Regions from separate parts of the Roseixanthobacter glucoisosaccharinicivorans genome, predicted to be linked through region 3. Evidence: predicted binding sites of a transcription regulator. Region 3 holds the regulator's gene; each other region holds the start of a gene.
What was found. The regulator LexA, encoded in region 3, represses DNA repair genes until DNA is damaged. The targets are predictions, from matches to a motif close to TGTTCNNNNTGTGTTCNG.
Positions count from the first base shown of each region.

Region 1: the regulator LexA is predicted to act here: its motif matches at 3,866-3,883, upstream of parE (DNA topoisomerase IV subunit B).
Region 2: the regulator LexA is predicted to act here: its motif matches at 3,805-3,822, upstream of recA (recombinase RecA).

Region 1 is NZ_CM195538.1:1,694,589-1,704,871, reverse strand. Features, by position in the region: gene folD (bifunctional methylenetetrahydrofolate dehydrogenase/methenyltetrahydrofolate cyclohydrolase FolD) at 1-199, opposite strand, end outside; gene V5F78_RS07625 (chorismate mutase) at 341-679, opposite strand; gene gatA (Asp-tRNA(Asn)/Glu-tRNA(Gln) amidotransferase subunit GatA) at 667-2,151, opposite strand; gene gatC (Asp-tRNA(Asn)/Glu-tRNA(Gln) amidotransferase subunit GatC) at 2,148-2,435, opposite strand; gene argC (N-acetyl-gamma-glutamyl-phosphate reductase) at 2,662-3,717, opposite strand; gene parE (DNA topoisomerase IV subunit B) at 3,950-5,986, shown strand; gene V5F78_RS07600 (MFS transporter) at 5,996-7,246, opposite strand; gene V5F78_RS07595 (DEAD/DEAH box helicase) at 7,469-9,007, shown strand; gene V5F78_RS07590 (TfoX/Sxy family protein) at 9,128-9,544, opposite strand; gene V5F78_RS07585 (mechanosensitive ion channel family protein) at 9,570-10,283, opposite strand, start outside.
Region 2 is NZ_CM195538.1:2,384,097-2,394,379, reverse strand. Features, by position in the region: gene V5F78_RS10845 (ABC transporter substrate-binding protein) at 1-421, opposite strand, end outside; gene V5F78_RS10840 (substrate-binding domain-containing protein) at 507-1,586, opposite strand; gene V5F78_RS10835 (FadR/GntR family transcriptional regulator) at 1,567-2,475, shown strand; gene V5F78_RS10830 (mannonate dehydratase) at 2,563-3,630, opposite strand; gene recA (recombinase RecA) at 3,887-4,969, shown strand; gene alaS (alanine--tRNA ligase) at 5,251-7,908, shown strand; gene V5F78_RS10815 (cyclic nucleotide-gated ion channel) at 8,259-9,530, shown strand; gene V5F78_RS10810 (NADP-dependent isocitrate dehydrogenase) at 9,570-10,283, opposite strand, start outside.
Region 3 is NZ_CM195538.1:1,893,227-1,903,509, forward strand. Features, by position in the region: gene V5F78_RS08490 (methyl-accepting chemotaxis protein) at 1-1,483, shown strand, start outside; gene V5F78_RS08495 (sensor domain-containing diguanylate cyclase) at 1,739-3,010, shown strand; tRNA gene V5F78_RS08500 (tRNA-Lys) at 3,070-3,145, opposite strand; gene V5F78_RS08505 (M20 aminoacylase family protein) at 3,303-4,469, shown strand; gene V5F78_RS08510 (sulfurtransferase TusA family protein) at 4,492-4,770, opposite strand; gene gltX (glutamate--tRNA ligase) at 4,767-6,182, opposite strand; gene V5F78_RS08520 (ComEC/Rec2 family competence protein) at 6,309-8,591, shown strand; gene lexA (transcriptional repressor LexA) at 8,634-9,353, opposite strand; gene V5F78_RS08530 (molybdopterin molybdotransferase MoeA) at 9,491-10,283, opposite strand, start outside.

The sequences.
Region 1 (10,283 bases), 200 kb from region 3:
ACGAGGCCATGCCGGCTTCGGCGGTCTGGGCGGCCTTGTTGCGCACATAGACCTGGCTTGCAGGGTCCTCACCCACCAACACCACCGCAAGGCCAGGCTTCACGCCTGCGCGCGCGGCGAGGTCCGCGACCTCGACCGCGATCCGGGCCCGCAGGTCGGCCGCGAAGGCCTTTCCGTCGATAAGCTTGGTTTCGATCACAATCGTCCCCCGCGAACACAAACTGACACGCTGGGCGCCTTGTCGGCAGATGTCGCGCGACGTTCAAGAGAAATCGGTCCAGCCGCGCTCGGCGTCGCCATTCATCTCTTAAAGGGATAAAAAGTTTCGTAAAGAGAAAATTTAAGCGCGAGAGTCCGAAGCTTCGCCGAGGTGCCTGTCTTCGTAGGCGATGGTCCATTCGATGAGATCGCGCCACAGGCGCTCTGTGAGATCCGGAGGCAGGCCGGCGGCGGCGGCGCGCAGGCCCACGCGTTCCACCACCTCTTCCACACGGTCTGGAAGCAAAGCGGGAATTCCTTCCCGCTCCTTCACCCTCACCACGTTCTTGACCACCGCGAGGCGCTGCACCAGCAGATCCACAATCTGGTCGTCAATGGCATCAATGGCATCGCGCGCGTCCGCAAGGGCTGTGGGAATACCCTCCCGCTGCGGCCGCGCGCCGGGGCTCACTTGGCCCACCACAGGTCTTCCACCGGGAATCGACCGGCGGCATCCTCGATCACCTGGGCGAGGGAGAACAACGTCTCCTCCTCGAACGGGCGGCCGATCATCTGCAGGCCCAGCGGCAGGCCATCCGCCGAGAAGCCAGCCGGCACCGAAATGCCCGGCAGGCCGGCGAGGTTCACGGTCACGGTAAACACGTCGTTGAGATACATCTCGACCGGATCGGCCTTGCTCTTCTCGCCGATGCCGAAGGCGGGCGAAGGCGTGGTCGGCGTCAACACGGCGTCGACGCCCTGCGCGAACACGTCGTCGAAGTCGCGCTTGATGAGGCTGCGCACCTTCTGGGCCCGCAGATAATAGGCGTCATAATAGCCGGCGGAGAGCACGTAGGTGCCGATCATGATGCGGCGACGCACCTCGGGGCCGAAGCCGGCGGCGCGGGTGCGCTCGTACATCTCAGCCACATCACGGCCCGGAACCCGCAGGCCGTAGCGCACGCCGTCATAACGCGCGAGATTCGAGGACGCCTCTGCGGGCGCGACGATGTAATAGGTCGGCAGGGCGTATTGCGTATGGGGCAGCGAGATGTCCACCACCTCGGCGCCCGCATCGCGCAGCATGGCCGCGCCCTGCTCCCACAATTCGACAATCTCCGGCGACATGCCCTCCACGCGATATTCGCGCGGAATGCCGATGCGCTTGCCCTTCACTGAGGCGCCCACGGCATCCTCATAATTGGGCACGCGCAGATCCACGCTGGTGGAATCCTTCGAGTCGTGTCCCGCCATGGCGCGCAGCAGAAGGGCCGCGTCGTTCACGGAACGCGCGAACGGGCCGGCCTGGTCAAGGGAGGAGGCATAGGCAACGATGCCCCATCGCGAGCAGCGCCCATAGGTCGGCTTGATGCCCACGGTGCCGGTGAATGCGGCAGGCTGGCGGATCGAGCCGCCGGTATCCGTACCGGTGGCGCCGGCGCAGAGGAACGCGGCCACCGCCGCCGCCGAACCGCCGGAGGAGCCGCCGGGCACGAGCGGGGTCGTTTCCCCTTCGCGCCGCCAGGGCGAAACCACGGGACCGAAGGCCGAGGTCTCGTTGGACGAGCCCATGGCGAATTCATCGTTGTTGAGCTTGCCCAGCATCACCGCCCCATCGCGCCACAGCTGCGCGGTGACGGTGGATTCGTAGGGCGGGACGAAAGTCTCGAGGATCTTCGATCCGGCGGTGGTGGCGACACCCTCGGTGCAGAACATGTCCTTGACGCCGATCGGCATGCCTTCGAGCGGGCCGGCCTCGCCATTGGCGATGCGGGTGTCGCTGGCCGCGGCCATGGCGAGCGCCTTCTCGCTGGTTTCCTCAAGATACGCATTGAGGCCGCGGGCCGCTTCCATGGCGTCGAGATAGGACTGGGTCAGTTCAACCGCCGTGAACTCGCGCAGCGCCAGCTTTTCACGCGCCTGGGTGAGGGTCAGCTGATTGAGCGCGGTCATTCCACCACCTTCGGCACGGTAAAGAAGCCGCCCTCGGCATCGGGCGCGTTGGCGAGGATTTTTTCCGGATAATGGCCGTCGTTCACCACATCCTCGCGCAGGGGCAGGCTGAGCGGAATCACCCCGCTCATGGGCTCGACGCCGGACACATCAAGCGCCGACAATTGCTCGACGAAAGCGAGGATGGCGTTCAACTCCTCCTGAAGGGGCGCGAGTTCCTCCTCGCGCACAGAGATGCGCGCCAGATGCGCAACCCTTCGGACGGTCGCCTGATCGACGGACATGGACAGCTCCCAGCACGCACCGCGCCCGATGACAGGGCGGCGCCAACAGATGGCTCAACCGCAGGCGGTTGAAGCATGTTCCGAACGCGAGCGCTGCAATTTTCCGCATACCGTCCGCGCCCTTCCCCGCCGCTATAGCAAGTCGGCGAATTGGGAGGCAATGGCGGCGGCCAGGAAAGCGCGGGCCGCATGGTGCCGCGGCCCGCGATGGATCATGGCGCATCGCTCACGGCATGAGCGCGATCTGCTCCAGGCCGAGCGTCTCGGGATAGCCGAGGACCAGGTTCATGTTCTGCACCGCCTGGCCGGAAGCACCCTTCACCAGATTGTCCAGGGTGGAGATCACGATCGCCCGGCCGCTCGCGCGGTCGGCGACAACGCCCATCATCACCATGTTGGACCCGCGCACATGGCGCGACTGCGGAACCTGGCCGAACGGCAGCACATGGACGAACGGCTCGCCCTTGTAGAAATCCGCCAGGATCTTGTGGAGATCCTCAGCCTTCGCGCCGGTGGTGCGCACATAAAGCGTCGCATAGATGCCCCGGTTCATGGGCGCGAGGTGCGGCACGAACATGGGCGCGACCGGGCGGCCGGCGGCCTTGGTGAATTCCTGGTCCAGCTCGCCCATGTGCCGATGCGAGCCGACGCTATAGGCGTGGATGCCCTCCGACACCTCGGAGAACAGCATCGCCTCCTTGGCAGAGCGCCCGGCACCGGACATGCCGGTCTTGCTGTCGATAACGATGGTTTCCGGCTCGATGGCGCCGGCCTCCAGCAGCGGCACCGCCGGCAGGATGGAGGTGGTGGTGTGGCAGCCGGGATTGGCGATCAGCCGGCCCTTCTTGATCTCGTCGCGATAGATCTCGACAAGGCCGAACACCGCTTCCTTCTGCAGGTCGAGGGCGCCGTGGGGGTGGCCGTACCATTTTTCATAGGCACCGGGATCGCGCAGGCGGAAGTCGGCGGACAGGTCCACCACTTTCACCTTGGGCGCCTGCTCGAACACCTTTTTGATGACCTCCTGGGTGGTCGCATGCGGCAGCGCGCAGAACACGAGGTCCACCGCGTTGAAATCCACCTCGTCGATGGTGACGAGCTTGGGCAGCGCATAGGGCGCGAACTGGGGGAACACGTCGGCCATGGACTGGCCGGCTTTGCGGTCGGCGGTCAGGGCCACAAGCTCGACACGGGGATGTCGCAGCAGAAGGCGCACGAGTTCGGACCCGGTGTAACCCGAGGCGCCAAGAACCGCGATCCGTGCCTTTGCTGTATCCGACATGTCCTTCTCCCGCCCGCTGGGGGCCGTGCGACGTTAGGCCGAACATGTCTGCGCGCGAACGCTGCGCGGGCGTGTTCGGTCGGGGGTCTGTACACCGATCCCATATCAGGCGAAAGACAGGGATAAGTGACCAGTCCCGCGCTGCGCGCGTTTCCGGTATGTTCCCTTTCGTTCCCTCGCCCTGGCATGATGGCCGGCGGCGATTCGCCCCTAAAGCGACTTAAAGAGCCTCATGTCCGATAACGACGATCTGTTTGCCGCGCCCGCCCCTGCCCGCAAGGCCCCGAGCCCCCGCGCCAAGGCGCCCCCCGCCGTGCCCGAGATGGCGAGCGATTATACCGCCGCCCATATCGAGGTGCTGGAAGGGTTGGAGCCGGTGCGCCGCCGCCCCGGCATGTATATCGGCGGCACGGACGTCAAAGCCCTGCATCACCTCTTCGCCGAGGTGATCGACAATTCCATGGACGAGGCGGTGGCCGGCCATGCCACCTTCATCGAGGTGCATCTCGCCGCCGACAGCACGCTGACCGTCACCGACAACGGGCGCGGCATCCCGGTGGAGGCGCATCCCAAATTCCCCGGCAAGTCCACCGTCGAAGTCATTATGACCACCCTGCACGCGGGCGGAAAGTTCGACAGCAAGGTCTATGAGACCTCAGGCGGCCTACACGGTGTCGGCGTCTCGGTGGTGAACGCATTGTCTGACCATCTCGAAATCGAGGTGGCGCGCAACCAGACGCTCTATCGCCAGTCCTTTTCCAAGGGTGCGCCGCTCGGCCCCTTGTCCGAGGTCGGCCGCATCACCAATCGGCGCGGCACCAAGGTGCGCTTCCATCCCGATCCCCAAATTTTCGGCGAAGGTGCGCATTTCGAGCCCGCCCGCGTGTTCCGCATGGCGCGGTCCAAGGCCTATCTGTTCGGCGGCGTGGAAATCCGCTGGTCGTGCGATCCGTCCCTTTTGGTGGGCACCACCGGCGTGCCGGAGAAGATGACCTTCCGCTTCCCGGGCGGCCTCAAGGATTATCTCGCCGGCGATCTGGAAGGCCAGACGCTGGTCCATAACGAAATCTTCGCCGGCCGGATCCAGAAGCAAGGCGGCCACGGCTCGGTGGAATGGGCGGTGGCCTGGGTCGCCGACGGCGACGGCGGCATTTCCTCTTATTGCAACACCATCCCGACCCACGACGGCGGCACCCATGAGAACGGGCTGCGCCTGGTTCTGCTGAAGGGCCTGCGCGATTATGCCGAGCGCATCGGCCAGGCGAAGCGCGCGGCCATCCTGATCGGTGACGACGTCACCACCGGCTGCGCGGCCATGCTCTCCGTGTTCGTGCGCGAGCCGGAATTCCAGGGCCAGACCAAGGATCGCCTCGCCACGGCGGAAGCCTCGCGCATCGTCGAGCAGGCGTTGCGCGATCCTCTGGACCATTGGCTTGCCGCCAATCCGGTGCAGGCGAACCGGCTTCTGGACCATGTGGTGGAGCGCGCCGAGGAGCGCCTGCGCCGCAAGCAGGAGAAGGAAGTCTCCCGCAAGACCGCGGTGCGCAAGCTGCGCCTGCCGGGCAAGCTCGCGGACTGCTCCAATACCGAGGCGGCCGGGTCCGAAATCTTCATCGTCGAGGGCGATTCGGCCGGCGGCTCGGCCAAACAGGCGCGCGATCGCAAGACCCAGGCGGTGCTGCCCCTGCGCGGCAAGATCTTGAACGTTGCCAGCGCCGGGCGCGACAAGCTTGCCCAGAACCAGCAATTGTCCGATCTGCTCCAGGCGCTCGGCTGCGGAACGCTCGCCCAATATCGCGAGGCGGACCTGCGCTATGAGAAGGTGGTCATCATGACCGACGCGGACGTGGACGGGGCGCACATCGCCTCGCTTCTCGTCACCTTCTTCTATCGGCAGATCCCAAAGCTGATCGAGGAGGGCCACCTGTTCCTGGCCGTGCCGCCGCTCTACCGCATCACCCAGGGCGCAAAAACGCTGTATGCCCGCGACGACGCCCACAAGGACCTGTTGCTGAAGAAGGAATTCTCCGGCCGCGGCAAAGTCGATATCGGCCGCTTCAAGGGTCTCGGCGAGATGATGCCGGCGCAGCTCAAGGAAACCACGATGAATCCGCGCACCCGCACCATGCTGCGCGTGACCATCGAGGCGGCGGCGCAGGCCGATACGGCCGATCTCGTGGAGCGCCTCATGGGCAACAAGCCGGAGGCGCGCTTCGCCTTCATCTCCGAGCGCGCCGCGTTCGCCGGCGAGGATCTGCTGGATATCTGATCCGCGCCCTCAGGCGGAGGGGTCGATGGGCTCCGGTTCCACCGTCTTGAGCCGGCGCGGCAGGCGCGAGGCGGGAAAGGCCAACGCGATCAGGCATACGCCCGCGCCGGCGAACAATTCCACCGGCCCGATAAGCCCGATGAGCTGCGCCGCCAGCAGAGCTCCCAGCGCCTGGCCGGAAAAGAAGAAGGTCGCATAGAGCGAGACCGCCGATCCGCGCGCGGCCGGCACCAGCTCGGTGGCCATGATCTGCAAGGTGTTGTGGATCATGTAGAAGCCGAAGCCGAGCACGCCGAACAGAGCCAGCATCAGGCCGAGCGAAGGCACCAGCGCAATGGCGATCAGGCACAGGCCCGCCACTGTCGCCCCGAGCCCGGCCATGCCGGAAAGGCCGAGCCGGCGCACAAGAAATGCAACCAGGAACGTGTAGATCACGCCGCCGACGCCGAACATGCCGAGCGCGAACCCGGCTTCCACCGCATCGCCCAGCGCGCGGCCGACCATATGGGCGGCCACGAACGGGAACACGCCGAAGATCAGCGCGCCCTCAATGGCGGCGACCAGGAACAGGCGGATCGAGAGGGGATTGCCGAACACCACGCGATAGCGCGCCAGTGCGCCGCCAAGCGAGGGACGCTGCGGGGTCGCGGTCTCCCGAAGGAAGAAAATCGCGCCGAAGGCCGCCGTGCCCGCCACCGCAGCCGTGCACCAGAACACGGCGCGCCACCCGACGAGGGTCGAAATCATGCCCGACGCCATGGCACCGCCAAGCTGGCCCAGCACGATGGCCATGAGCAGGCGGCCGAGCGCCTGGGGGCGCTGCTGCATGGTCACGCGATCCCCCACGGTCGCCAGCGCCACGGGTATCACCCCGCCGGCCCAGCCGCCGGAAAAGATCCGGCCCGCCAGCAACGCGTCATGGCTTGGCGCCAGCGCGCAGCCGATCAGCCCGAGGCAGAGCATGGACAGCGTCACGCGGATCAACCGCACCCTGCCCACGGCATCGCCGATAGGGCCGAACACCAGTTGCATCGCCGCATAAGGGAGCGAAAAGGCGCTCGCGAGCAAAGCCGCGCGTTGCAGCGTGACGGCGAGGTCAGCGGCCAGAAGATTCAGCATCGGGTCGACCGCGCGCATGGAGAACGCGCTGGCAAACCCGGCGAGACCCAGAACCAGGAGGAAGGGCATGTCGGCACTGCCGGACGGAGACGGGACGCCGACCGAAAACAGGCGGGCGCGGGCGGCTTCCTTGGCTGTCATTCCGCAAGGGGTCAAGGGCGCTATCGCATGGCATTGCAGGCTGCAATTCGCCCCGCGCATGGCAGCTTCAATGAGAAGCATTGACACAGCGCACAAAATCCTTACTTTACAACGTGTCGTCCGATTATTTCGAATCCAAGCGCGCCGAGCGACGACCGCTCGCCCAGCCCCGTACGGCACGGGGCCTGCGATAAGCGGAGCGCTGCCGCATTAAGCGACGATATGTCATTTTCCGAACTCGGCCTGAGCGAAAAAGTCCTCTCGGCCGTCACGGCGTCCGGTTACACCACGCCCACGCCCATCCAGGCGCAAGCCATTCCGCACGTTCTCGCCCGGCGCGACGTGCTGGGCTTGGCGCAGACGGGCACCGGCAAGACCGCCGCCTTCACCCTTCCCATGTTGACCCTGCTGGAGCAGGGCCGGGCACGGGCGCGCATGCCGCGCACCCTCATCCTCGAACCGACGCGCGAACTCGCAGCCCAGGTCGAGGACAGCTTCGCCCGCTACGGCAAGAACCATAAGCTCAATGTCGCGCTGCTGATCGGCGGCGTGTCGTTCGGCGACCAGAACACCAAGCTGGTGCGTGGCGTCGATGTGCTCATCGCCACCCCAGGCCGCCTGCTCGACCATGTGGAGCGCGGCCAGTTGCTGCTCTCCGGCATCGAGGTGCTTGTCATCGACGAAGCCGACCGCATGCTGGACATGGGCTTCATTCCGGACATCGAGCGCATCTGCAAGCTGGTCCCCTTTACTCGGCAGACGCTGTTCTTCTCGGCCACCATGCCGCCGGAAATTCAGCGGCTCGTGTCGCAATTCCTGTCCAATCCGGTGCGGGTGGAAGTTTCCAAGCCCGCGTCCACCGCGACGACCGTGACCCAGGTCCTGGTCGCCACCGGACGCGAGGATTACGAGAAGCGCGAAATGCTGCGGGAATTGATCCGCGGCGCCGACGGCCTGCAGAACGGCATCATCTTCTGCAACCGCAAGAGCGAGGTATCGGTGGTCCACCGCTCGCTCCAGAAGCACGGCTTTAACGTGGTGTGCCTGCACGGCGACATGGACCAGCGCTCGCGCACCACGGCGCTGGACCAGTTCCGCTCCGGCGAGGCTACCTTGCTCGTGGCGTCCGACGTCGCGGCGCGCGGCCTTGATATTCCCGCCGTCAGCCATGTCTTCAATTATGACGTGCCCCACCATGCGGAGGATTATGTCCACCGCATCGGCCGCACCGGCCGCGCGGGACGCAGCGGCATGGCCATCGCCTTGATGACCCACGACGATCTGAAATCGCTGGCCGCCATCGAGAAGCTGATCGGAAATCCCATCCCCTGGCAGGGCGAGCCGCTCGGCGAAGCCCCGCCGCGCGAGCGCCGCACCGGCGCCGGCGACAAGCGCGGCCGCGAAAAGGGTCGCGAAAGTGGCCGTGGTCGCGACAAGGGCCGCGCCGCCCGGCCGGAAGATGGCGATGTGCCCCGGACCGAGCGGCAGAACACCCGCAATCGCAAACCGCGCGATGGCGCGTCCCGCGAGGAAGCGGCGCCTGCCGAAATCGCAGCCGCCCCGGTGCGCGAGGCACGTCCGCCGCGCCCGCCACGGGAACCACGCGAGGCTCCAGTGCGTGACGTGTCGGCGCGCGAGAGTGCGCCCCGCGAATCCAGCCGTCCGCCGCGTCGCGAGCGTCCCCCGGTCAACGAGCCGGCGGACATGTCCCACCTCCCCGCCTTCCTCCTGCGCCCCGTGCGCGTGAAGGCCACGAGCTGACCTTTTGGGGCGTGGGCCGATGCGGTCCCGCCCCACCTCGTCTGCGCGGGAATGAGTTTGTGGGAATGAGTTTTTTCGTCCGCCCTTTGGCGGACTTTTTTTCGCCTTCACTCCCCGCCTTCACTCCCCGCTGGCGGTGCCGCCGCGCGGCGGCCTCCCTCGCTTTGAGGGGGTTTTGCTGACGGCGGAGGTTTTGCGGCGTCCCGTGGAGGCGGTTTTCGCGCGGCGCGCTGCTCTCGCGATCTCCAGGGCGCGGCGGGCGAGCGCCGCCAGATCCTCGCCGTCGTCCAGCGCCGCTTCGGGCATCTTCCAGTAGGACATGATGGTGCGCCGCCCCTTGGCTTCATAGGTGAAGGGCACCGAGCCACGCCCCGCAAGGTCCAGGGCGAAGCCATCGTCCACCTTCAGATAGAGTTCGCCACCCGCCTCCAGCGCGAACATGGTGCCGTCCGCATAGACACCCGCCCCGCCGAACATGCGGCGCACCTCCACCGGACCGAAGGATGCGAACAATTCGCGGATATCATCTGCGGTCACGGCATGTCCGAGGGCGAGGAGGAATCTAGGGTGAGACCAGGGCCGGCTTTTCCGCAGGCGGCACATAGAGCAGAGGGCGCAGCAGCTCCAGCAGCGCTTCTTTCACGCCTGCCGCATCGGCGGGCTTTGTCGTCGCCGCGATGGTCAGTTCGATGCGATCATAGCCAAGCTTGCCCAAAACGACGCTCGGCGCGGGCGTCGCCAGTACGCGGGCATCCTGTTGGAGGAACGCCAGCGCCTTCGCCCGAAGCGCGTCCACATCCACGCTGGTCGCCACCTCCAAGGCCACCGACACCGTCGAATCGCCGGCCGGATAAGCGGATTTGTTGAGGATCGCAGTGCCCCACACCTGACCGTTGGGAATCAGGATCTGCACATTGGAGGCGCCCGCGAGTTCGGTGGTGAAGAGCGTCAGCGCCTTCACCGTGCCGGCCTTTCCGGCGACCTCGACAGCGTCGCCGACCCGGAACGGGCGGAAGATCAACAGCATGACCCCGGCCGCCATGTTGGACAAGGTGCCCTGCAAGGCCAGGCCGACCGCCAGGGAGGCGGCGCCCAACACCGCGATGATGCTGGTGGTCTGGATGCCGAAGCGCTGGAGCACGGCCACCAGCACGAACACCAGCACGGCGTATTTTGCGAGGCTCGCGAGGAAACTCGCCACAGTCACGTCGATCCGCCCGGTCGCACTCAGGCCGCGCATCAGCAGCCCCTCGACGGTCTTCGCAATCCACCATCC
Region 2 (10,283 bases), 490 kb from region 3:
GCGCATCCTTGTTGATGAACAGGCCGAGCGTGCCGGAATGGATGGTGAACCAATGGCCCTGCGGATCCTTCAGGCCGGCGGGGATCTGCGAGAAATTCTTCGGCTCATAGGCCTGGGTGACGCCGGCTTCCTTGGCCTTGATGCCGAAGGTGACGCCGAGATAGGCCACGTCCGCCACCGGGCTCGCCTTCTCGGCGATGATCTGCGCCAGGGACTGGCCGGAATTCTTGTTGTCCGGCGGCACTTCGACGCCGGTATCGGCCTTGATGGCCTTGAGCATGCTGCCCCAATCGGCCCATTCGGTGGGGCAATTGTAGCAGATGGCGTCCGCCGCCTTGGCGGGTGCGAGCGTGGCGGCAGGCAGGAGCGCGGCCGCGAGCAGCGGCGCGGCGAGCAGGGACTTCAAGGCTGAGAAAGTCATGCCGTGGTCTTTCATAGGGTCGCACAAAGGGGTGCCCGGCCCAGAGGGCCGGACGGGTCGGGAACGCGGTACGAAAGGCGGGCCGTCAGGCGGCCGGGGCGCGCGATCCGCCCGCGGGCGGATCGGAGGAATGGAGGGCGGCGCCGGGGTCCGGCGGCGCTGCGGCGAGGGTGCCGGTGAGGCGCAGATGATAGGGTAGGTGCTCCACCGCCCGTCCCGTTGCGCCATCGAACATGTCGAACAGCCGCTCGATGGCGCGCGCGCCCATGAGGCGGGTCGGCTGGTCGACGGTGGAGAGTTCCGGCGTCACGAGACGGCCGATGGCGATGCCGTCGAACCCCGCCACCGACATGTCGGCGGGGACGCAAAGCCCCATGGCGCGAACAGCCGCGATGATGGAGAGCGCCAGCAGATCGTTGGAACAGATCATGGCGGTGGGCCGCCCGTGCGCCGCGAACAGGCTTTCCAGCGCGGCGCGATGGGCCGGGGCGTCGGCGATATAGTCCAACTCCAGCACCGGTTCCGGCGCAAGGCCGTGCGCCCCCATGGCGGCGAGATAGCCCTGGTGGCGCAGGCGCGAGCGATCGGACGAGGAGAAGCGCCCGGCGATGAAAAGGATGCGCCGATGCCCCTGGGCGATCAGCGCCTCGGTCAGCGCGCGGGTGGCGCCGGCATTGTCCACGGTCACGGCGGGGCGGGAAATGCGCTGCGGCTCGTTATAGACCAGCACATAGGGGATGCCCTCGGCGTCCAGCATATCGAGGGTGGGATTGGCGTCCGGGTCGGCGACGGTGAGCACGAGGCCCGCCACGCTCTGCGCCACCAGCGTATCCACCACGCTGCGTTCACGCGCGGGATCGTAATCGGTGGCGGTGACCAGAAGCGCATGCCCGCGCACCCGCGCTTCCGCCTCGATGCCCGCAACGGAACTCGCGAACACCGGATTGGTGAGGCTCGGGATCACCACGCCGACGGTGCGGGTGCGCAGGGTCTTGAGCGAGCGGCCGATCTCGCTCGGGCGGAAGTCCAGCTCGGCGATCGCGGCGCGCACGCGCGCCTCGGCCTCCGCACTGGCGCGCGCCGTGCCATTGATGACGCGGCTGACCGTGGCGATGGAGCAGCCGGCACGCTCGGCGACGGTTCGTATGGTGACGGTGCGCGCCAAGACGGCTCCCCGGATTGAGTATGTAACCGTTTACACGGCTCTCCTAGGGCCGCGATGTTACAGCCGTATGACGTGGCCGACGCGGATTGTCGGAACGGCAGGGCGATGGGATAAGGAGGACGGCGCGCAGCGGCGTGGCCACGGGCGGGATCGACAGAACGCAATGCCTTTAGCCAAAATCAAGGTGGACCGGCTCTATAAGCAAATCGCGCAGGCGCTGATCGCCCATATGGAGTCCGGCGCCTTTCGGCCGGGCCAGGCCCTGCCGGCGGAACGCGAACTGGCCAAGCAGCTCGGCGTCAGCCGCACTTCGGTGCGCGAGGCGCTGATCTTCCTGGAGATTGAGGGGCGGGTGGATATCCGCACCGGCCAAGGCGTCTATGTGCGCGACCCGGCTCTCTCATCCACGCCCGCGCCCGACATTCACGGCGTCAGCGCGGAGGAGCTTCTGGCGGCGCGCGAGGTGGTGGAGGGCCGCACCGCCGAGCTTGCCGCGCTCAATGGTTCGGACGCGCAGAAGGCTGCGCTGCGCCAGATCACCGAGGCGTTCGACGATCATCCCGTGAGCACCGAGGCGTTCCTGGCCCACGACAAGCGGTTTCACCTGCTGATCGCGGCGATGTCGGGCAACCGGGTGCTGAGGCAGGTGGTCGAGTTTCTCTGGACCACGCGCGACGATGCGATGTTCCGGCACCTGGAAGCCAAGTATGCGGAAGACGAATTGCCGCTGCTCCTGAATGAGGATCATCGGCGGATCGCCGAGGCGATCCTGGCGGGCGATGCGGCGGCGGCCGCGGCCCGCATGCGCCGGCATCTTCAGAATGTCCATGCGCATCTGTTCGAAAAGGCGGCCACGATGGCACCCCAGCCCGCGCGCGAACGCACGTAATAGAAGCGCCCAATAGAAGGGCCCAATAGAAGAGCCCACGAGCGCTGGCCGGCAAGTCGCTGGGCAAGCGGCTCGCCGGAAAAGCCGCTAGCTGGGCAGGGGAGCGCGGGCCCGCGCCAAGGCACTGCTGGCCCCTTCCCAGAGCCCGTTTAGATAGGCCGCGCCGAGCGCGCGATCATGCAGGCCGTAGCCGGGCCGCCCAGCCTCACCCCAGATCATGCGGCCGTGATCGGGCCGGAAATAGCCCGTAAAGCCGATCTCGACATAGGCGAGTACGATTTCGGCCATGTCCAGCGAGCCGGCGCGGGAGAGATGCGCGCATTCGACAAAGCTGCCATCCGGCTGTGCCTGCACGTTGCGCATGTGGGCGAAATGGACCCGGCCGCGTCCGCCGAACTCGCGCACCATGGCGGGCACGTCGTTGGCCAGGTCCGCGCCGAGCGCCCCCGAGCACAGGGTGAGACCGTTGGCGGGTTCGTCCACCGCATCGAGGATGCGGGCAAGATCGGCCCGGTTCTTGGCGATCCGCGGCAGGCCGAAAATGGACCGCGGCAGATCATCCGGGTGGATCGCCAGGGCGATGCCGGCGGCGCGGGCGGCGGGGATCACGCGCTGGAGAAAATAGATCAGATGCTCCCGCAAGGCGTCCTCGTCGACGTCGGAATATTCCCCGAGGAGGAAGCGCAGTTCCTCCGGTCCGTAGCGCAGGTCCCAGCCGGGCAAAAAGGTGCCTTCGCTCGGGTCGACGCGGCCGGCCGTGCGGGCATCGAACGCAAGGGTGGTGGAGCCGTCCGGCAGCTTGAAGTCGAGCGCCGTGCGCGTCCACTCGAACAGAGGTATGAAATTATAGCAGACCACCTTGACCCCGGCCTTGCCGAGCCGGGAAAGGGTCTCGCAGAACACCCCGATCAGCCGGTCGCGGCTCGGCTTGCCGAGCTTGATGTCCTCGTGCACCGGCACGCTCTCGATGACCTCGAGCGCAAGGCCGTGCGCCTCCACCTCGCGCTTGAGCGCGAAAATCTCCTCAAGCGGCCACGGATGGCCCGCCGGAACCCCCTGCACCGCGGAGGCGATGCCATGCAGGCCCGGGATCTGGGCGATGTTCGCGAGCGGGACGGGATCATCCTTTCCATACCAGCGGAACGTCATCTTCATTGCGACCTCCTGCGGGGCGCGGCTCGGCATTATGATACTGGTACGGTGGCTGGACCAGTTGTGTAATCCAACGGACAAATCCACTTCAACGCCCTTGACGAGCCCGAAATGTCGCGCGTGCTTTTCCGACAGAAAACGTTTCACCGAAATTAAACGATGTGCGAAGAGATCAATGAGAACATATTGCGAACATCGAACAAAACAGGTACAAATTCCGGGTAGCGAATAATCCTTGCACCCGGCGGAGCACACAGCGATGACTCAGTCCACACTCAGACTCGTCGAAGGTTCCTCCATGGATAAGACGAAAGCGCTCGACGCCGCGCTCTCACAGATCGAGCGGCATTTCGGCAAGGGCTCGATCATGCGGCTCGGCAAGAGCGGCAAAGCCATTGAAATTGAAAGCATTCCTTCCGGGTCATTGGGGCTGGACATCGCGCTGGGCATCGGCGGGCTGCCGCGCGGCCGGGTGGTCGAGATCTTCGGCCCCGAATCGTCCGGCAAGACCACGCTGGCCCTGCATACCGTTGCAGAAGCTCAGAAAAAGGGCGGCGTCTGCGCCTTCATCGACGCCGAGCATGCGCTCGATCCCATCTATGCCCGCAAGCTCGGCGTAAATCTGGACGATCTCCTTATTTCTCAACCGGATGCGGGCGAACAGGCGCTTGAGATCTGCGACACGCTGGTGCGCTCCGGCGCGGTGGATGTGCTGGTGGTCGATTCGGTCGCCGCCCTCACCCCGCGGGCCGAACTGGACGGCGAGATGGGCGACAGCCAGCCGGGCATGCAGGCCCGCCTGATGAGCCAAGCCCTGCGCAAGCTGACCGCGTCCATTTCCAAGTCCAATACCATGGTGATCTTCATCAATCAGATCCGCATGAAGATCGGCGTGATGTATGGCTCGCCCGAGACCACGACCGGCGGCAACGCCTTGAAGTTCTACGCCTCTGTACGCCTCGACATCCGCCGCATCGGGATGATCAAGGAGCGTGACGAGGTGATCGGCAACCAGACCCGCGTCAAGGTGGTGAAGAACAAGCTGGCGCCTCCGTTCAAGCAGGTGGAGTTCGACATCATCTATGGCGAAGGCGTCTCCAAGACCGGCGAACTGCTCGATCTCGGCGTGCGCGCCGGGGTGGTGGAAAAGTCGGGCTCCTGGTTTTCCTACGACAGCCAGCGGCTCGGCCAGGGACGCGAGAACGCCAAGGCCTTCCTGAAGCAGAATGCGGAAGTCGCAGGGCGAATCGAAGCGGCCGTGCGTCAGAACGCAGGTCTGATCGCCGAGCAGATCCTCGCTGGTCCCGACGAGGAGGACGCCGCCGAGGCTGCCGAGGATTGAGGATCCGCCTGGAGTTTCGGGAATAGGAAGGCGGGGCTCGGCTCCGCCTTTTGAAGCCGTGGGCACGATTTTGCCCGGCCCGCGGTGACGCGCGCGGGCGGGGTCACAGCACCCTGGCGGGGAGGCGCTGGAAACGCTTTTCTGGACAAGCGGAAACGGCATCGTTAAACGATCTTCGCTTGCGCATGAGGGCTTTGGCGTTTGTCCTGGCCGTGCGAGAACCGACGCCGCGCCCGTCCGCGCGTCGGGATAAATCCAGTCAAGGGTATGGTGGCCGGCACATGAGCGGCGTGAATGAGATCCGGTCGACCTTCGTCGATTATTTCGTGAAGCAGGGCCACGAGGCGGTGCCCTCCTCGCCTCTGGTGCCGCGCAACGACCCGACGCTCATGTTCACCAATGCGGGCATGGTGCAGTTCAAGAATGTTTTCACAGGCATGGAGAAGCGCCCCTATTCGCGGGCTGTGACTTCCCAGAAATGTGTCCGCGCCGGCGGCAAGCATAATGATCTGGACAATGTCGGCTATACGGCCCGGCACCATACCTTCTTTGAAATGCTCGGCAATTTCTCGTTCGGCGATTATTTCAAGGACCGCGCGATCGAGCTTGCCTGGAACCTGGTCACCCGCGAATTCGAATTGCCGAAGGACCGGCTCCTGGTCACGGTCTATTCCGAGGACGACGAGGCGCACGCCTTGTGGAAGAAGATCGCCGGCCTATCGGACGATCGCATCATCCGCATCTCCACCTCCGACAATTTTTGGGCCATGGGGGACACCGGGCCCTGCGGTCCGTGTTCGGAAATTTTCTTTGATCACGGCGCGCATATTCCCGGCGGGCCTCCGGGCTCGGCGGACGCCGACGGCGACCGTTTCATCGAGATCTGGAATCTCGTGTTCATGCAATATGAGCAGCTTCCGGGCGGGGAACGCCTGGCGCTGCCGCGCCCCTCGATCGACACCGGCATGGGGCTCGAGCGCATTTCCGCCCTCCTGCAGGGCACGCACGACAATTACGAAACCGACCTGATGCGGGCGATCATCGCCGAGGTGGCGGACTTGACGGGCGTCTCCCCGGACGGTCCGCAGAAGGCAAGTCATCGAGTCATCGCCGATCATCTGCGCGCCTCCGTCTTCCTCACCGCCGATGGCGTGCTGCCGTCCAACGAAGGCCGCGGCTACGTGCTGCGGCGCATCATGCGGCGCGCCATGCGCCACGCCCAGCTTTTGGGCGCACGCGATCCGCTCTTGTATCGCCTCGTGCCGATTCTGGTGCGCGAAATGGGCCGCGCTTATCCCGAGATTGTTCGGGCCGAAGCGCTCGCAACGGAGACGTTGCTTCTGGAGGAGCGTCGGTTCCGCCGCACGCTCGAACGCGGGCTGTTGATTCTGGAGGAAGAAAGCGCCGGCCTCATCAGCGGTGCGCGTTTTCCGGGCGACGTGGCGTTCAAGCTTTACGATACTTACGGGTTCCCGCTTGATTTGACCGAGGACGCGTTGCGCGGCCGCGGCATTCATGTGGACACCGACGCCTTCAAGACCGCGATGGAGCGCCAGAAGGCGGATGCCCGCGCGGCTTGGCAGGGCTCTGGCGAGGCGGCGACGGACGCAGTCTGGTTTGCCTTGCGTGAGCGCGAGGGGGCGACGGAATTCCTCGGCTACGACACGGAAAGTGCCGAGGGCGTGGTGCGCGCCCTGGTTCGCGATGGTGTCGAGGTCAATGAACTCAAGGCGGGCGAGCAGGGGCTGCTGGTGGTGAACCAGACACCCTTCTATGGCGAGTCCGGCGGGCAGGTGGGAGATAGCGGGAAGCTCGCGGGCGAGAGCGGGCTCGTTGCCGAAATCCTCAACACCCAGAAGAAGTTGGGCGACCTGTTTGTGCACGACGTCAAGGTGACGGACGGGGCGCTCCGGGTGGGGGCTGCGGTCGCGCTGACGGTGGACCACGCACGCCGCTCGGCCGTGCGGGCCAATCATTCCGCCACTCACCTGCTGCACGAAGCGTTGCGGCGCGTGCTTGGCGACCATGTGGCCCAGAAGGGGTCGCTCGTGGCGCCGGACCGACTGCGCTTCGATTTCAGCCACCCCAAGCCACTTTCGCAGGCCGAGCTAACGCGGGTGGAGGACATCGCCAACGCCTATGTGCTGCGGAACGAGCCCGTGGACACGCGCCTCATGGCGGTGGACGAGGCCATTGAATCCGGAGCTCGGGCGCTGTTCGGCGAGAAATATGGCGACGAAGTTCGCGTCGTCTCCATGGGCACCGACCCCGGCAATGGCGCGCCTTATTCGGTGGAACTGTGCGGCGGAACCCATGTGTCGCGGACCGGCGACATCGGCATCGTCACGATCGTTTCGGAAGGCGCGGTGGCGTCCGGAGTTCGGCGTCTCGAAGCTCTGACAGCGACGACCGCCCGCCATCATCTCAATGCGGCCAATGCGGCATTGCAATCGGCGGCTGCGGCGCTCAAGGCTCCGGCGGGTGAGCTCGAGACGCGCGTCACCGCGCTCGTCGAGGAGCGGCGCAAGCTTGAGCGCGAACTCTCCGACCTGCGCAAGCGCCTTGCCATGGCGGGTGGCGGAGCGGCAGATACCGGGCCGCAGATCGTTGAAGTGAACGGCACCCGCTATCTGCGCATCGCCATGAGCGGCGCCGATCCAAAGGATCTGAAGTCCATCGTGGATGAGGGCAAGGCCAAGATCGGATCGGGTGTGGTCGCCGTCGCGAACACGGCGGCCGACGGCAAGGGCGGTCTGGTGGTGGGCGTGACCGCCGATCTTACCGGCCGGTTCGATGCGCAGATCCTGGTGCGCGCAGGCGTTGAGGCGCTAGGTGGCAAGGGGGGCGGCGGCCGGCCCGACATGGCCCAGGGCGGTGGCCCGGACGGCAGCAAGGCCGATGCAGCCCTCGCGGCGATCGAAAGCGTGCTCGCCGGCTGAGTCCTTGTCGAAGGCGGCTCAGGTTTGGCGGGGGGCCAAGCACGAGCGCTGCCCGCAGGCGACGAAGGGTGTCTGCGCCGGCGCACGCCTGGATCGGGGCCTGGCCCGGTGACGGGGTCGCTGCGTGCCAAGGGGGCGAGGGGGGCCGCTTTGACGGGCGCTTGGCCTGGGACTTGTGTATCGTCGGTTCAGGCACTGCGCGCTGCGGTATCCCTGTGGCGATTCGACCCTGGGCCGTGGGACTTTCGCTTTGGGGGCACGGCGGACATCGTGCGACGATGGTGGCTCGCGCTCTCGGGCCTCTCCGTCCCCGGACGCGACGCCACGCTTTAAGGGAGAACCGGCCACAGATGCCGGCCGCAGGGCAGAAGCCGCCTTCTTCGCTTTCCCTCTGGCGCCTGCCACGGCACGCCATGCGCAAGCGCATGTTCGCCATCCTGGAGCGGGACTCCGTTCACGATACCACGGCGCAGATCGTGCACGCCCTTCTGATCGTGCTCATCCTCGCGAACACATTTGCCGCCATCGTCGAAACCGTGCCGAGCATCGGCACGCCCTATCAGGCGGGCCTGCACGTGTTCGAGCTGGTGTCGTTCGTGATCTTCGCGGTCGAATATGGCCTGCGGCTGTGGGCCGCGCCGGAACATCCGCGGTTTCGCGGGATGCCTTCCGGCCGCGCGCGCCTCAATTATGCCGCGACGCCGGCAGCCATCATAGATCTGTTGGCCGTCATGCCGTTCGGCCTCGTGCTGCTGCTGAACGCCGACCTGCGCATCTTCGCCCTGTTCCGCCTGGTGCGCTTCATGAAGCTGGCGCGCTATTCGCCGGGCATCGCCTCGCTTCTGGAGGCGATCCGGATCGAGCGACATGCGCTGCTCGCCTGCCTCGGCATCATCGCCGCCGTGGTGCTGCTCGCCGCCTCGGTCATGTATGTGGTGGAGCATGAGGCGCAGCCGGACAAGTTCGGCTCGATCCCGCTCGCGGCCTGGTGGGCGGTGGTCACAGTGACGACGGTCGGCTACGGCGATGTGGTGCCGGTCACGCTCGCGGGGCGCATGGTGGCCGGCGTCACCATGATCACGGGGCTCGTCATGCTGGCCCTGCCGGTGGGCATCATCACATCGGCGTTCGCAGATGTGATCCGTCGCCGCGAATTCGTGGTGAGCTGGGGCATGGTGGCCCGCGTGCCATTGTTCGCGGAATTGGATGCGGCGGGGATCGGGGAGATTCTGCGCCTTCTTTCTTCCCACACCGCCGAGCCCGGCGAAGTGCTCATGCGGCGCGGGGATGTGGCGCGCTCGATGTTCTTCATTCTCTCGGGCGAGGTGCAGATCGAGTTGGAATCGGGGCCGTTGCGCCTGGGCGAAGGGCATTTCTTCGGGGAGATGGCCTTGCGCACCGGCCGGCTGCGCAGCGCCACGGTGCGAGCACTCTCCCGCACGCAATTGCTGATCCTGGACGGGAGGGATTTTACCGACCTTCTGGCCCGCAGACCGGAAATCGCGGACCGGATCGCCGACCTCGAGCACCGCGAGGAAGCGCCCCATGCGCTGCGGCCGAGGGGGGATATTTCACCGGAGGAACTCGGCGAGGCGGACCGTCAGCCGTCCTCGGAAGACTGAAGGGACGGGGCGCCGCAGGGCGCCCCGTCCAGTACGTTCTCAGGCCGCCATGGCCTTGGTCAGATTGTCGGAAACCTTGTCGAGGAAGCCGGTGGTGGAGAGCCACTTCTGGTCCGCGCCGACCAGCAAGGCCAGGTCCTTGGTCATGTCGCCCGCTTCCACCGTGTCCACGCACACCTTTTCCAGCGTGTCGGCGAACTTGGCCAGTTCGTCATTGCCGTCCAGCTTGGCGCGATGGGCAAGGCCCCGCGTCCAGGCGAAGATGGAGGCGATGGAATTGGTGGAGGTTTCCTTGCCCTTCTGATGCTCGCGATAATGGCGGGTCACGGTGCCGTGAGCGGCTTCCGCTTCCACGGTCATGCCATCGGGAGTCATGAGCACGGAGGTCATGAGGCCGAGCGAGCCGAAGCCCTGGGCCACGATGTCCGACTGCACGTCGCCGTCGTAATTCTTACAGGCCCACACGTAGCCGCCGGACCACTTGAGCGCCGAGGCGACCATGTCGTCGATCAGGCGGTGCTCATAGGTAAGCTTGCGCTTCTCGAACTCCTCCTTGAACTCGGCGTCGTAAATCTCCTGGAAGATATCCTTGAAGCGGCCGTCATAGGCCTTCAGGATCGTGTTCTTGGTGGAGAGATAGACGGGATAATTGCGGTTCAGGCCGTAATTCAGCGAGGCGCGGGCGAAATCGCGGATCGATTCGTCCAGATTGTACATGGAGAGGGCGACGCCGGCGCCGGGGAACTTATAGAC
Region 3 (10,283 bases):
AGTTATCGCCATGCCCCGCACGACAGGCCCCAGCTTTGCCGGCATGGAATTCCTCGACCACCTGCCCTTCGCCATCATGCTGTGCGACCCGGCCAGTTGCATCATCCAATATGCCAACCATCAGTCCCGGCAATTGCTGCGGGACATTGAGCACGTCCTGCATATTTCGCCCGACGCCGTGGTGGGATCCTCGTTGGATCTGTTTCACCACCATCCCGCACAGGCCCGTCGAATCGTCCAGGACCCGAGCAAGCTGCCGTATCAGACCGTGATCCGCGCCGGCAACGAGACGCTCGATCTCAACATCAACGCGATCCTGGATGCCCGCGGAAAGTATCGTTTCGCCCAACTCACCTGGAACCGCGTGACGCAGGTTCTGGAGCAAAAACAGAAGACCGAGCATCTGCTCAATATGATCGACGAACTGCCGATCAATGTGATGACGTGCGAGAAGGAAGACCTGAAGATCAATTACGCCAACCGGGCAAGCATCGAGACGCTGCGGCGCATCGAGAAGCATCTGCCGATCAAGGCGGATGACCTGGTGGGCACCTCGATCGACATTTTCCACAAGCATCCCGAACATCAGCGCGCGATGCTCGCGGACCCCAAGAACCTGCCCCATTCGGCGAAGATTCGCGTCGGACCCGAGACGCTGCAATTGCGGGTGTCGGCGGCGCACGATTCGCAGGGCGTCTACCTCGGCCCGATCCTGACCTGGTCGGTCATCACCAAGAGCATCGAGGTCGCGGCGGGCGTGACCGAAGTGGTCGACGGTCTGCGGCACACCGCCACCAACATGAGCACGGAAAGCGACACTCTGCTGGAACTGAGCGAAGGCTCTGAGAGTGCGGCGTCCTCGGTGAGCGCCGCCGCCGTCGAAATGGCGGCCTCGTTCGATGAAATTTCGAAGCAGATCCAGCACGCGGCAACCATGGCGCAGGACGCCGCCGACCGTTCCACATCGGCCGACAGCCTGGTGCGGGGACTGGCCGACAGCGTGGGCCGCATCGGCGCGGTGACCGCGCTGATCGAGAAAATCGCCGCCCAGACCAACCTGCTCGCCCTCAACGCGACCATCGAGGCGGCGCGCGTGGGCGAGGCCGGGCGGGGATTTGCGATCGTGGCGCAGGAGGTCAAGGCGCTTGCCGTGCAGACCGCCAACGCCACGAAGGAGATCCGCACGCAGGTCGAGGCGGTCCAGGCGACGAGCACAGAAGCCGCGACCGCCGTCAGCGATATTTCCGGCAATGTGGGACAGGTCAGCCAAGTGTTTGTCGCCCTGTCCGCCGGGGTTCAGCAGCAGGTGGCGACGACACATTCCGTCAGCCAGATGATCACCCAGGTGTCGGGCAAGACGAAAGAGATTCGCGCGGGTGCAATGCAGGCGCGCAGCGTCGCAACGGAAGTGTCCCATTTTGCCGAACGGCTGAACGGAGAAATGGCCGCCCTCTTGGAAGACACCTCGGATTCCTCGCGCTAATACGTTGTATTTGATCAGGTCTACTTCGGAAAATCAGGCAATTTTAACGCCCTTAAGGTGCTTTCTTGCCTGAGTTTCCGGGGAGATTTGTCCAAAAGAATCGAGCGTCTTGCACCAAAAGCCACGAAGCACTGCCCAATAATCGTTTAAAACAACACCGCATCAACACCATTTTACCATGAAAAAGGAAACGCTTGTTACCGGCTTGTGGTATGAATTAATATTCAACGTGGCGAAAACCGTTAGAGTACACCCGTGTCTGAACAAGGTATTTACTTCTTTATATCAACATTACTTGACACTATAGATATAGCTGTATGCCTTTTTGATTCAGAAGATCGGACTATCTCCTGGAATCCCGCGTTTACGCGGTTTTTTCCGGAACATGACGGTCACGTCTATTCTGGCGAACCCTATCGCGAAAACCTGCGTCGATTCTATTCGAACAGATTGCCAGAAGAAGAGATGTCTAACATCGAGCGCTATATTGATGAAGGCGTCGATCGTCATCGCAATCAAACACGACCCTTTGTTTTTACGCATAATGGCCGTCGCTTGCGGGTTGCCTCTCTTCAGACCCCCGACGGTGGGCGCATCCGAATCTGGCACGAGCTTTCCGAAGAGAACTCCCACGCCCCGGATCCCGCCCTCTGGAACGAATTTCCCATTGATCTGCTCGATTATATCGCCGACGGCGCGATGGTGCTGGACCAGAACGACAAGATCATCGCCGTCAATGGCGAGTTCCGCGCGCTCTACGACATCGCCCCCGGCGAACCGATCATCGGCCTGACGCTGATTGATATTGTCAGGCGGGCCTGGGTGAAATCGGGGGCGCCGGGTCGGGCGCTTGATGTTTCCATGCTCGACAATCTCCGTTTCGCCGGCGCGCCGTTCGAGGTGGAATTGCCGGGCGGGCGCTGGCGCCGGGTGATCGCGCGCCGCACCGCCAGCGGCATCGGCTATTTCACCCATTCCGACATCTCACTGCTGAAACGCGCCCTGGCCGATCTCGCCGCCATGGCCGCCACCGACGGGCTGACAGGCCTACCCAACCGCCGCAGGTTCGACGCCGGGCTGGATGAAGCCTGGCAACGCTGCCGCCGCGAGGGCGCCGCGATTTCGCTGCTGCTCGTCGACATTGATCATTTCAAATCGGTCAACGATCGTTTCGGCCATGTGGTCGGCGACCAATGTCTGCGACGGACAGCGCAGATCGTCCAGGAGGCGGTCCGCCAGTCAATCGACCTTGCGGCGCGCGTCGGCGGGGAGGAATTCGCGGTGGTGCTACCGGATGCAACCGCCGAGGGCGCCGTCGCGGTCAGCCAGCGCATCCGCGCCGCCATGGCCCGCGAGCCCTGGATCGAGATCCATCCCTATCTGGCCTCGGTGACCGTGAGCATCGGCATCTGCGCGGTGAAGATCCCGGCCGATCTCACTGTCGCGGACTTCATGCGCCATGCCGACGAGGCGCTCTATCGGGCCAAGAACAGCGGCCGGGACAGGCTAGAGCTGCACATCGCCTAGGCACGCATCACGTCACGCGCGCGGCAAGCACCCGGGCAGAACCATGCGGCTGGTGTGAATGGTGAGCCCGTCGGGATTCGAACCCGAGACCCCATGATTAAAAGTCACGTGCTCTACCGGCTGAGCTACGGGCTCACTGGGCATGGGTGTTAGGCTGCGCGGGCCGCAGGGTCAAGGTGGCTAAGGGAAACTGCCTGTGCGCAGCCGGCCGTATGCGCCCGATTACCGCCCCGCGCGGTATTGACCGCATCCCGCACGCGCGCGCACCATCCGGCGCAGAAGGAGGCCCTTCATGCCCGTCATCAACCGTCTCGCCGATGCGGCGGACGAAATCACCGCCTGGCGCCAGCAACTCCACCAAACCCCGGAGCTGCAATATGATCTGCCTGTGACCTCGGGCTTTGTCGCCGAGCAATTGCAGGCGTTCGGCTGCGATGAGGTGGTCACCGGCATTGGGCGCACCGGCGTCGTGGGCGTGATCCGGGGCAATGGCGGGGCAGGGCGCACCATCGCCCTGCGGGCGGATATGGACGCTTTGCCGATTCTGGAACGCACCGGCGCCGTCTATGCGTCCAAGACGCCGGGAAAGATGCACGCCTGCGGCCATGACGGGCACACCGCCATGCTGCTGGGCGCCGCGCGCCACCTGGCTGAAACGCGCAACTTCGCCGGCACTGCCATCATGGTGTTTCAGCCGGCCGAAGAAGGCGGCGCGGGCGGCCGCGCCATGGTTCAGGACGGGCTGATGGAGCGGTTCGGCATCGACGAAGTCTATGGCATGCACAATCTGCCGGGTCTGCCGGTGGGCTTCTTCGGCATCCGCGAAGGGGCCATCATGGCTTCCGCCGACCATGTGGAGATCACCATCGAGGGCAAGGGCTCCCACGCCGCCAAGCCCCATGAGGGCGTGGACGTCGTGCTGACCGGCGCCTCCATCGTCACCGCATTGCAGCAGGTGGTGGCGCGCAACGTGGACCCGCTGGAGTCCGGCGTGGTGTCTATCGCCATGTTCCATGCCGGCGATGCCGACAATGTGCTGCCGCCGAGCGCGAAACTCACCGGCACGCTGCGCAGCCTCTCGCCCGCCGTGCGCATGCAGTTGCGCGAACGGGTGAAGCAGATCGCGGAAGGCGTGGCTGGCGCATTCGGCGCGCGTGCCGACGTGCAGTTTGTCGAGGGCTATCCCGTCACCATGAACCACCCCGCCCAGGCTGCCTTCGCGCAGCGCGTGGCGGAGGATGTGGCCGGCGCGCCGCAGGTGAACGGGGCCGCCCCGCCGCTCATGGCGGCCGAGGATTTCGCTTATATGCTGGAAGCGCGCCCCGGCGCCTATATCTTCGTGGGCAATGGACCGAGCGCCGGCCTGCACCATCCCGCCTATGATTTCGCCGATGCAGCGATCCCGTTCGGCGCGTCCTATTGGGTGCGCCTGGTGGAAACAGCCCTGGCGCCGGCCTGAGCTTAGGCGGCGTCCTGCGCGGTCACTTCGCCTTGCGCAGACGGAATTCGAGCACCCCGGCTTCCACCGTGCGCCCCTCGAAGGCATCGCCTGTCTGCTGGGCGATGTGGGGGATGTCGATGACCGCCATCGGATCGGTGCAGGTCACCACCAGGAGCGTTCCCGGCGCGAGGGTCGCGAGCGCCTTGCGGGTGCGCAGGGCGGGCAGGGGGCATTTCAGGCCCTTCAGGTCCAAATGCACCTCGCTCGGGCCGGCCTGCGGCCCATCCGGCAGCGGCCGACGCGGGAACGGGCCGATCACGCCGCCTGCTCCTTGAGCCGGGCGAGGCTCTCCTCGCGGCCCAGCACCGACAGAACGTCGAAGATCGGCGGCGAAGTGGTGCGCCCGGTGAGGGCGGCGCGCAGCGGCTGGGCGACGGCGCCGAGCTTGATGCCAGCGGTCTCCGCATAGGCCCGGACCGCCGCTTCGGTGGCCGGCACGGTCCATTCGACCGCGGCGAGCGCCGGCAGGAGGGCGCCGAGATGGGCGCGGGCCTCCCCGGTAAGCAACGCGCTCGCCTTCTCTTCCAGCGGCAGGGGGCGTTCGGCGAAGATGAAGCCGGCATTGTCCAGCAATTCCACCAGCGTCTTCGCCCGCTCCTTCAGGCCGGGCATGGCGGCGCGCAGTTGCGCCTTGTGCTCCGGCGTCATCTTGGCAAGCCGCTCCGCGCCATCCGGCAGATGGGGGATGAGGGCCATGACCGCATCGAACAAGTCATCGTCCGTGCTCGCGCGGATGTAATGCCCGTTGATGTTTTCCAGTTTCTGGAAATCGAACCGCGCGGCCGAGCGGCCCACATGGTCGAGATCGAACAAAGCGATCATTTCCTCGGTGGAGAACATCTCCTGGTCGCCGTGGCTCCAGCCGAGGCGCACCAGATAATTGCGCAGAGCCGCCGGCAGATACCCCATGGCGCGGTAGGCATCGACCCCGAGCGCCCCATGACGCTTGGAGAGCTTGGCGCCGTCCGGCCCGTGGATCAGCGGGATGTGGGCCATTTCCGGCACCGGCCAGCCAAGCGCGCGATAGATCTGGGTCTGACGGGCGGCATTGGTGAGATGGTCGTCGCCGCGGATGATGTGCGTGACGCCCATGTCATGGTCGTCCACCACCACCGCCAGCATATAGGTGGGCGTGCCGTCGGAGCGCAGCAGGACGAGGTCGTCCAGATCCTTGTTGGGGAAGGTGACGGTGCCCTGCACGAGGTCGTGGATCACGGTCTCGCCCTCCTGCGGCGCGCGCAGGCGGATCACCGGCTTGCGGTCCTTCGGCGCCTCGGCTGGATCGCGATCACGCCAGCGGCCGTCATAGCGTGGGGGGCGGCCTTCCTTGCGGGCGGTCTCGCGCATCTCCTCCAGCTCTTCCGCGCTGGCATAGCAGGGATAGGCATTGCCCAGCGCCACCATCTGCGCCACCGCTTCCTGGTGCCGCGCGACACGGGCAAACTGATAGACCGTGTCGCCATCCCATTCGATGCCGAGCCATTTCAGGCCATCGAGGATCGCGTCGATGGCTTCCTTGGTCGAGCGCTGGCGGTCCGTGTCCTCGATGCGCAGCAGCATCTTGCCGCCCTTCGCCCTGGCATAGAGCCAGTTGAACAAGGCGGTGCGGGCGCCGCCGATGTGCAGGAAGCCCGTGGGAGAAGGAGCAAAGCGCGTAACGATCTCTGACATGAAGTCCGCCGAAAAGGGGTCTGGAGCGGGGCGGGCGCGTCGCCGGGATGCTTGGTGCATCGCCGGCATGTGGCGCGCGGGCGGCGCCCGTGTAGCATAGGCGCGCGCGTTGGGGAACGCGGGGGCATGGCAGGGACATCAAACACCGGCGAGGACGGCCCGTCGTGCGCACGGATGCGCGGCGCGCGCGCCGCTGTCTGGGGCACGGGACAGGCCGCGCCGCGCCCGCTCAGTATCCTCGGCGATCTGCGGGCGCGCCTGTTCGCCGCCCTTGCCGCTGACATCCGCGCCGAGGCGGAGGCGGGGCGGCTGGTGCTGTGGCTGCCGGTGCTGTTTGCCGTCGGCATCCTGCTCTATTTCGGCGCCGACCAGGAGCCCTCGCTGGTCGCGTGCCTTCTGCTGACGGCGGCGCTGCTGGCCGCGACGCTCGCGGCGCGGGCGCGCGTCTATTCCTTCGCAGTGCTGGCGGGCGTGACGGCGCTCGCCTGCGGCTTTACCCTGGCCTGCCTCCAGACCGCCCGCATCACGCGGCCGATCCTTATCCCACCAGCGGGGACGGTGCGGCTGACGGGATTCGTGGAGCATCTGGAGAAACGCGCCACCGCCGACCGAATCCTGCTGCGGGTCGAGACCGCCCAAGCACGGGGACTGGCTTTCAAGCCGGAACGGGTGCGCCTGTCGTTGCCGCGTGGCTCGGCGCCCACCGTCGGCGCCGGGATCAGCGTTTCCGCGCGGCTACTGCCGCCACTCGGGCCGGCCATGGCGGGAGAGCATGATTTCGGCCGGGCACCGTGGTTCGCCGGCATCGACGCGGTGGGCTTCGCCCTCGGCGCGCCGAAAGCGGCCCCCCTGGCGCAGGCGCCACCGCTCTCGGTGCGCATCGCCGCTTTGGTCCACACGGTGCGGGTCGCGCTCGCCGCCCGCATCCGCCTGGTGCTGAGCGGCGCTGCCGCCGATATCGCCGTGGCGCTCGTGACCGGCGACCGCTCCTCCATCGCGCCGGCCGTGGAAGAGAGCATGCGCCTCTCCGGCCTGACCCATGTGCTCTCGATTTCCGGGCTGCACATGGCGCTGGTGGCGGGCACGCTGTTCGCCCTGGTGCGCGGGTTGTTAGCGCTGTTCCCACCTCTGGCGCTCGGCGCGCCGGTCAAGTCTCTCGCGGCGCTCTGCGCATTGCTGGGAAGCGCGCTCTATCTCGTCCTGTCGGGCAATGACGTGGCCGCGCAGCGCTCGTTCCTGATGCTGGGCCTGGTGCTATTGGGCGTGATCGTCGGACGCGCCGCGCTGACCCTTCGAAGCGTCGCGGTTGCGGCGGTGCTGGTGCTCGCGGCGGCGCCGGTCTCGGTGCTCGATCCCGGGATGCAGATGTCGTTTGCCGCGACGCTCGCGCTGGTGGCGGCGTTCGAGCGGTTGCGTCCGTTGCGGCCGGGATGGACCGCAGAGGGATGGGTCGCGCGCGCCGCGCTGAAGCTTGGCGTGTTCGTGGGCGGCCTCGCGCTGACCTCCCTGGTCGCGGGCCTTGCGACGGCGCCGTACGGCGCCCTGCATTTCCAGCGAATCGGCGCCTATGGCCTGCTCTCGAATCTCGCCGCCATGCCGGCCGTGAGCTTCCTGGTGATGCCGTTCGGCCTACTCGGCGTGCTGCTGCTGCCGTTCGGCCTGGATTCGCTGGCGTGGCCCATCATGGGGCTCGGCATCGACATCATGGTGGGCGTATCGAACAAGGTCGCGGCGCTGCCGGGCGCCGGCCTGCGGACCGACTGGTTCAATGCGCCCTCGGTCCTTGCCGCGAGCCTTGCCTTGTTGTGCCTGTGCCTCCTGCGCGGACGGCTCGCGGCGATCGCGGTGGTTCCGGCGCTGGCAGCACTCGCGCTCGGCGGAGCGCCGCAGCGTCCGGACATATTGATCGCGCCGAACGGGCGGACAGTCGCGGTGCGCGCGGCGGACGGACGGCTCTCCATCCTCGGGGCGACGTCCAACCGGATGGTGGCGGACCAATGGCTCAGCCGGGAAAGTGATGGCCGCACCTCCCGGTCCGAGGGATTGGCCGACGCCTTTCGCTGCGACAAGCTGGGGTGCACGGCCTCCACCTCGGGCGGGGTCCTCGCCGTCTCGCGCCGGCCGGAGGGGCTGGAGGCGGACTGCCTGAACGCGGCGCTCATCGTCACACCGTACCCTGCCCCCAAGAGGTGCCCGGCCCAGGTGATCACGCCCGCCAACATGGTGAATACCGGCACGCTTGCCTTGTTTCGTGCACCTGAAGGGACCGTGCCGCCCGAACGATGGCGGATCGTTCCGGCCCGCTCCACCAGCCAGCAGCGCCCTTGGATGCCGCCCTTACCTCCGGTCGCCGAGGGGGAAAGGGAAGCGGGGGCCGTCGAACAGATCGAGGCTGACGCCGCCCGTTAAGTCCCGCCGGTACGGACACAGATCAGCCGGAACCCGGACAGCTCAATAGCGGCGCATCAGGCCGACGAGCCGTCCCTGAACCCGGATCCGGTCCGGACCAAAGATCCGGGTCTCATAGGCCGGGTTGGCGGCCTCCAGCGCGATGGAAGCGCCCTTCTTGCGCAGGCGCTTCAAGGTGGCTTCCTCGTCGTCCACGAGGGCGACGATGATGTCGCCTGTCTCGGCGCTGTCGCATTTGCGGATCAGCACGGTGTCGCCATCCAGGATGCCGGCTTCGATCATGCTGTCGCCGCGCACTTCCAGAGCGAAGTGCTCGCCCGTGCCCAGCATTTCCGGCGGCACGTTCAAGGTGTGGCTGCGGGTTTGGATCGCAGAAATGGGAGAGCCGGCGGCGATGCGGCCCATGACCGGCACGGTCACGGTGGGCGAACTCTCCTCGTCCTCCACCGGCGGGCGTACCCGGCCGAGGCTGCCTTCGATGACGCTCGGCGAGAAGCCACGCCCGCCGGCGGACGCCGCACGGCTCGCAGCAAGGCCAGGGGCGGCGCTGTCCGGCAGGCGGACCACTTCCAACGCCCGGGCGCGATTGGGAAGGCGGCGAATGAAGCCGCGCTCTTCCAGGGCCGTGATCAACCGATGAATGCCGGACTTGGAGCGAAGGTCGAGGGCTTCCTTCATCTCGTCGAAGGAGGGCGGGACGCCGGTTTCCTTCAGGCGTTCATGGATGAAACGCAACAGATCATATTGCTTGCGCGTCAGCATGGTCTCACCCGTCCCCATCCCGCTTCCGGTTCGGCAGCGATGACCCAAAGGACATCATCAAAACCGAAACAAATCATGAACAAGCATTAGCTGTTCCTTTTGTGTTCCGCAAGGGTGAACATCGCGTTAACGGTATTTCAGGAGGGCAGTTGAAGCACCGAGCAAGGATCGCCGGTCGCGCCGGCGGGTGCGAAAGCCGGCCGGATCAACAGGCAATCGGCCATGGCAAGGGTGGTCAGCATGGAGCTGTCCTGGATCGGCAGCGGTGTTGCGACCAAGGCCCCGTCTGCGGCGAACGACAGGGTCGCGCGCATGTAATCGACCCGGGAATCATTGGCCTTCACCGGGCAGCCGAGGCGCGCCGCGCGCAGTGGTTGGCCCTGGGCGGCGCGCTGAAGCGCATTCAGCAGCGGAACGAGAAACAGCACGGCACCGACATAGGCCGACACCGGGTTGCCCGGCAGGCCGAGCACGCGCATGCCGCCGCGCGCGCCGAACATCAGCGGTTTTCCTGGCCGCAGGGCGATCCTGTGAACGGTCAGCGCCACGCCTTCGGCCCGCAAAGCCGGGGCGATCAGGTCGTGCTCACCCACCGAGGCCCCGCCGGAGGTGATCAGCACGTCTAGTCCCGATTCGCTTGCAGCGCGGATCGCGGCGCGGGTGGCATCGAGGGAATCGCCTACGAGGCCGAGATCCACCGCTTCGGCACCATAAGCACGGGCGAGCGCCGCCAGGCCGTAGACATTCGACACCACGACGTCGGAGAGCGCGCCGCCGCCGTCGCCCGGGCGAACCAGCTCGTCGCCGGTTTGCAAAATCCCCACCTTCGGCCGCGCGACGACGTCGAGCCTGGAATGATCGGCCGCCGCCGCCAGCATCACGTCGCGGTCCGTCAGGCGCCGTCCGGCGGGCAGGATCAGGCTGCCCGCG